Regions from separate parts of the Bacillus sp. z33 genome, predicted to be linked through region 1. Evidence: riboswitches for the same ligand, from Rfam matches in the RefSeq annotation. Region 1 holds a riboswitch; the other holds the start of a gene.

Evidence for each region. A riboswitch is a leader RNA that binds a small molecule or an ion and turns the genes downstream of it on or off. The one in region 1 is predicted to bind lysine.
Region 2: it holds a riboswitch for lysine, as region 1 does, so the genes downstream of both, AC4G3L_RS07225 (Na+/H+ antiporter NhaC family protein) here and AC4G3L_RS09340 (amino acid permease) in region 1, are expected to answer to the same signal.

What each region holds. Positions count from the first base shown of each region.
Region 1 covers NZ_JBZFQN010000002.1:464,795-468,230, forward strand. The annotation lists gene AC4G3L_RS09330 (TlpA family protein disulfide reductase) at 1-175, opposite strand, end outside; gene gntK (gluconokinase) at 349-1,887, shown strand; lysine riboswitch at 1,988-2,192, shown strand; gene AC4G3L_RS09340 (amino acid permease) at 2,283-3,436, shown strand, end outside.
Region 2 covers NZ_JBZFQN010000002.1:39,728-43,163, forward strand. The annotation lists gene AC4G3L_RS07215 (ABC transporter ATP-binding protein) at 1-660, shown strand, start outside; gene AC4G3L_RS07220 (ABC transporter ATP-binding protein) at 660-1,367, shown strand; lysine riboswitch at 1,847-2,027, shown strand; gene AC4G3L_RS07225 (Na+/H+ antiporter NhaC family protein) at 2,172-3,436, shown strand, end outside.

The DNA.
Region 1 (3,436 bases):
GACCGTCCATCGTCTTTAACTCAAAATTCGGTGCAGATTGGCCTTCTTTGATGCCTATTTGAGTCATTACCGTAATGGATTCCTCGGATAAAGGCTCTTTGTGAAACGTAATGTAAATAAAAAAGACAATGAATAAAATGAATGGTAAGAGGAAAACTAGTTGGTTTTTTTTCAATGTAAGCGTCACCTACCCCTTATGGTTTATATGTTCGTTTTAGTTAGTAGAAAGTATTTACTAGTCATGAAAAAAATAATCATTAATATCAAAACGTGTTACATTGTTTATAAAAATATGATTAAAGGTAAGAATCTAGTATTGAGTTTTTAGGGAAATGAGGGAAGATAGATATGTTTTATATAGGTGTGGACATTGGCACTACCAGTACAAAGGCCGTTTTATTTTCGGATAATTCAACTGTGATTAGTACCCATCATAAAGAGTACCCATTAAACAGTCCTACTCCTCTTATCGCTGAGCAGAATCCGGATGAGATTTTTCATGCTGTTCTGGAAGTCATTAAAGGAGTAATGGACGAAAGTAAGATAAGTCCTGACCAGCTATCATTAGTATCTTTTAGTTCGGCTATGCATAGCGTGATTGCCGTTGATCGAAATGGACTCCCATTAACGGAATGTATTACATGGGCTGACAGCCGTTCGAAAAAGTGGTCGGACTATATAAAAAATGAAGAGAATGGACTAGAGATTTATTATAGGACAGGAACACCGATTCATCCGATGTCCCCACTGAGCAAAATTACGTGGCTGACAAACGATTATCCTGAATTAAAGAATCGGACCTATAAATTCATTTCAATTAAGGAATATGTCTTTTATAAGCTATTTAAACAATTTTTAATAGACTATTCGCTTGCCTCTGCAACAGGCATGTTCCATCTTGAGAATTTGGAATGGGATATGGAAGCTCTTTCGATTGCCGGTATTACAACTGACCATTTATCTAAGCCTGTCCCAACTACTTATTATCTATCAGGTATGGATACTGGTTATGCCTCGGAAATGGGTGTATTGCCGGATACCCCTTTTGTGATTGGTGCCAGTGACGGCGTCTTATCCAACTTGGGCGTAAATGCAATGGATCCGGGCATCGTGGCAGTTACCATTGGAACCAGTGGAGCCATTCGTACGGTGACTGATAAACCAATTACGGATGAAAAGGGCAGAACTTTTTGCTATGCTTTGACAGATAAGCATTGGGTGGTTGGCGGACCAGTAAATAATGGAGGCATGACATTCAGATGGTTGAGGGACGAACTCGCTTCCGCTGAAGTGGAAACAGCTAAACGTCTTGGAATAGACCCATATGATGTACTTACTAAGATTGCATCGGAAGTGGCGCCAGGAGCAGACGGGTTATTGTTTCATCCATATTTAGCAGGAGAGAGAGCGCCTTTATGGAATCCTGATGCCAGGGGATCGTTCTTTGGCCTGGGGCTTCATCATAAAAAGGAACATATGATTAGAGCAGTTCTTGAGGGAGTCATTTATAATCTCTACACTGTATTATTGGCTTTAGAGGAATTAATAGGAGTACCGAAAAAAATCAGAGCAACTGGAGGATTTGCCCGTTCAGCTTTGTGGAGACAAATGCTGGCGGATATTTTTAATCAGGAAGTGGATGTACCTGAAAGCATTGAAAGTTCATGCTTAGGGGCTGTTGTACTCGGAAGGTATGCACTCGGTGAAATTGATGATTTATCCATTGTATCTGAATATGTAGGAACTACATATGTTCACAGCCCAATCCAATCAAATGTAGAAAGATATGAGGAGTTAATCCCTATCTACATCAGCATATATCGAAAACTGGAGGAAGAATACAAAAGCATCGCAGAATATCAGAATAAATGGATTGAGCAGAAATAATGCGCTAAAGTATATCCGTGTCGATTTTTGTTGACAACATTCTAATTTTCCCTGTATCCTTTAAACAGGAATAAATTTAATATAAATCCTCATCAGACCAAGATGAGGTAGAGGTCGCGGATTTTATTAGTAAACCAAAAAGAGAGCCGGAAAGCTTGTTGACTATGGTTGAAAGGGAAATTTGCCGAAGCGTTCTTTTTTTTCCGAAAAGAGCAGCTGGGACTGTATCCGAACAGGTGCAGGACTGTCATGGGAATATAGACATACCGCTCTGGGTATGAATACCATGGAGAACTATCCGTTTATTGTCTGGTGTGGCTATACATAAATGTTGCACACCTTCATGATAAGGTGTGTTTTTTATTTTGTTTACTTACACGGAAAGAGACACGGAAATGGATAATTCAAAGAGAGAGTATTATGACAGCTTTGGAAGGGGAATTATCGTGGACAACAAGAAGGAACTAGGTTTATGGGTTTTAACGGCATTTGTAGTTGGCAATATGGTGGGATCCGGTATCTTTATGCTGCCGAGAACATTAGCAGAAGTAGCGAGTCCTGCCGGAGTAATCATGGCATGGGGATTAACAGGTTTAGGTGTACTGACGATTGCCTTAGTATTTGGTAATCTGGCTATACGGAAACCACATTTAACAGGTGGTCCGCAAATCTATGCAAAGGAATTGTTTAAGGAAGATTCATTAGCTTCAAGATTATCAGGCTTTATGTCAACATGGGGTTATTGGATTGGTAATTTTGCTGGTAATATTGCGATTATTACTACGTTTGCTGGCTATTTATCCACCTTTTTCCCAAGCCTGACAAGTACAGCTGAACTGTTTACAATAGGGAGTTTTACTCTGAAAGTTGGTAATGCTCTAACATTCCTGGTATGTACCCTCATGCTTTGGGGCGTTCACTTCTTTATCATGCAGGGCATGGAGAGTGCAGGTAAGCTAAACTTTGTTGCGACTGCTGCCAAAGTGGTGGGCTTTGGATTATTCATTATCATTGGGCTGTTCGCATTTGAGCAGTCTAATATTCTACCTTTTGCAGAAACTCGTGTGATAGATGGGGAAAGTAGAGGGTTGCTTAGTCAGGTAAATTTTGCGGCTGTTTCTACTTTATGGGCATTTGTCGGTGTAGAATCCGCAGTTGTATTCGCATCAAGGGCTAAGAAAAAAGCGGATGTAAAGAGAGCGACTATATTAGGTCTATTGATTGCGTTGGCCATTTACATGGGAATTAGTACGCTTGTTATGGGATTATTAACACAGGATGCGCTTCTTCAGTCTGAAAAACCTTTAATTGATGCTATCGAAACGGTATTGGGGCCGATTGGCGGAAAAGCTTTAGCTGTGATTGGGCTAATCAGTTTATTTGGTTCAACGATCGGTTGGATATTATTAAGTGCTGAAATACCGTATCAGGCAGCCAAACAAGGATTATTTATACCAAAATTCATGCAGATTAATAAGCATAATATCCCTGTTTTTTCTATGGTAGTTTCTAATGGATTAGGTCAATTATTTATCTTTTCAACCATTTC
Region 2 (3,436 bases), 430 kb from region 1:
CCTAATGGAGCAGGGAAAACAACCTTTTTTAATCTTTTAACTGGGGTCTATGTACCATCAGAGGGAACAATCTATTTAGATGATGAAAAACTAAATAAACTGCCACCTTACAAAATTACAAGAAAGGGAATTAGCAGGACGTTCCAAAATATTCGTTTGTTCGGCGATTTATCTGTCATTGATAATGTGAAAGTAGCTTATCATTCACAGGCTAGACATTCTATGTTCAGTTCAATAGTTAGAATGCCCAATCATTTTTCCGGAGAAAAAGAGATGGACCAAAAAGCCGTCGAGTTTTTGAAAATATTTAATTTGGATTCATATCGCGATGAAAAAGCCAAGAATCTCCCATATGGAATGCAGCGCAGGCTTGAAATAGCAAGAGCTTTAGCGACGAATCCGCGGTTACTCTTACTGGATGAACCGGCAGCAGGAATGAATCCTAAAGAAACTGACCAGCTGATGGACTTAATCAGCTTAATACGTGAAAAATTTGATTTAACAGTACTTTTGATTGAGCATGATATGCAACTTGTGATGGGTGTGTGTGAACGTATTTATGTACTTGATCACGGACAATTAATCGCCCACGGAACACCGGATGAAGTGCGCAATAATCCTAAGGTTATAGAGGCATATCTAGGTGAGGAGGTATCCTGATGCTGAAGGTCGAAGATATTAATGTTTACTATGGCAATATTCAGGCATTAAGAGGAATATCTTTTCATATTGAGGAAGGGGAAATTGTCACATTAATCGGTGCTAATGGAGCTGGCAAAAGTACATTGCTCAAAACTGTTTCAGGTTTACTTAAACCGAAACAAGGTCAAATCATATATCAGGATAAATCAATTGCTGGAAAAGCAGCACAAGAGATTGTAAAGCAGGGAATCTCACATGTACCAGAAGGACGCCGAGTTTTTGCCAATATGACAGTGGATGAAAATTTACAGCTCGGTGCTTACTTACGTAAGGATCGAGTTGGGATTAAGGAGGATCTGGAGAAGGTATTTGAGCTTTTTCCCAGGTTGAATGAACGGCTGAAACAGCCTGCAGGAACACTGTCTGGTGGAGAACAGCAAATGCTTGCGATGGGAAGGGCATTAATGGCAAAACCGAAATTACTTTTACTCGATGAGCCATCTATGGGACTTGCACCACTCCTTGTTAAAACGATTTTTCGTATAATCGAAGAAATTAATGCCTCGGGGACAACTATCCTACTTGTTGAACAAAATGCTAATTTAGCTTTATCGATTGCTAATCGTGCTTATGTGGTAGAGACCGGTAGAATTGTTCTCTCAGGATCTGCAGATGAGTTGACCTCAAGTGAAAAGGTTAAAATGGCTTATCTTGGCGGGCATTAAAGGATAAAAATCACTCCTCTGTAACTTCTGCTGAGGAGTGATTTTATGTAGGCCATAGTTCATATTAATGGTACATGGCTTGATATAAATTCAATATGCATTTTAATTAATAAGATAACTGGTAAAACCTTTGCTCAATCTTCCAGATTCACTTTTTTAAGTAGAGTATTATAAAAATAATACGTGGAATTAACGGGAACATTAACCTATACTGCTTATTCTAGAATCTCTTTCTCTTCCTCGATTGCTGAGATTCTATCTAGAGTATTTACGATAAGAATCGAAAAAGCTTATCGGTTTCTTAACAATAATTTTATTACTACAAGCTATTATATATAATCTGGGAATGTGTAAAATTTGAAAGACCTAATCTATATAATTAATCAAATAGCTGAAAAAACCACATCTATTCCCCGTTGTGAATAATATTGGTATCTGTTATATTAAAATAATAGTAACAGAATAGTACCTTATCATTTCGATGGGGTAGAGGTGCAGGTTTCAAGAGTAAGCTATGTGAGGATGACAACAGAGATCATAGCCCAAAGGGGAGACTGCCGAAGCAAGTTGATTAGTCAAAAATGAACTTGCTGGGGTTGTTTTGAATAAAAGCAACACTGTCATTGTAAGAGGTTCTTATAATGAGGAGCTACAAGTCGTGATGGAGAAAGATAAGCTGATACAGGGTTGCATTAGATATTTCTCTATTGCAGCCCTTCTTTATTCTCTTTTATGCTGGAAGAAAAGAGAGCAAAGGTACAGCCCACACGGTGAGTTCCCCTTAATTATGTGGAGGAGGAAAAAATGGAAACGACAGTTTATACAATCATTCCCCCATTATTGGCCATTTTGATGGTGGCCTTAACAAGAAAAGTTTTGCTATCCCTCGGAATGGGAATTGTGGCATCGGCTTTCATGCTTGCTGATTTTAAAATGGGAGAAACATTTATTCTTATATGTGATGCCGTAAAAGGAATCTTTATTTCAGATGGGTCACTTAATGTATCCAATATATATATTATTTTATTCTTACTCATCCTTGGTATTATTACTGCGTTTATTTCAATCTCAGGTGGGAGCCGCGCTTTTGGTGAATGGGCGATGAGACATGTAAAAACAAGAGTTGGTGCCCAATTAGTAGCGGCCTTGCTTGGAATACTCATTTTTATTGACGATTATTTTAATGCCTTGGCAGTTGGCCAAGTAGCACGTCCAATAACGGACAGACATAAGATACCGAGAGCAAAACTTGCCTATCTCATTGATTCCACCTCGGCACCAGTCTGTGTAATTATGCCGGTTTCGAGCTGGGGAGCTTATATTATTGCGTTGATTGGGGGTATTTTCGTAACTCATCAAGTGACAGAATACAGTTCCTTATCAGCATTTATTCAAATGATTCCAATGAACTTTTATGCGACTACAGCATTGGTTATGGTTTTTATTGTTATCTACCGAAATTGGAATGTCGGCCCAATGAAATTACACGAGGAAAGAGCAGAAGCGGAAGGCATTCTTTATAACCCAGCCAAGACAGTGCCGGGAGAATTAAAAGAAGATTTACCGAGAAGTACGACAGGTAGAGTCGGAGATTTAGTGATTCCCATTGTGACTCTTATTATTGGTACAGTAGCTGCCATGTTATGGACAGGTTATCAGGAAGTTGCCGGCCATGCGACTCTTTTGACTATTTTTGAAAATACTAATGTCACTAAATCATTAGTGTTGGGTGGTACAATCGGTATAATCGTAACCATTCTTATGTTTTTACGACAAGTCTTTATACTGCGTGGAGTCTCTATAAAAGTGTTTACCAAGGGACTTAAGCATGGAATTGGCGCTATGCTGCCAGCGGTATATATTTTATTATTTGCCTGGACCATCGTTGACTTGATAGGTAGGCTTGGAACAGGCCAGTATTTAGCAGGATTAGTACACTCCTTAAATTTAAATGTATCTTTCCTTCCGTTGTTATTATTTTTACTAGCCGGATTGATGACATTTGCAACGGGTACTTCATGGGGGTCGTTTGGGATTCTGCTTCCAATAGCCGGAGAAATTGCGGCAGC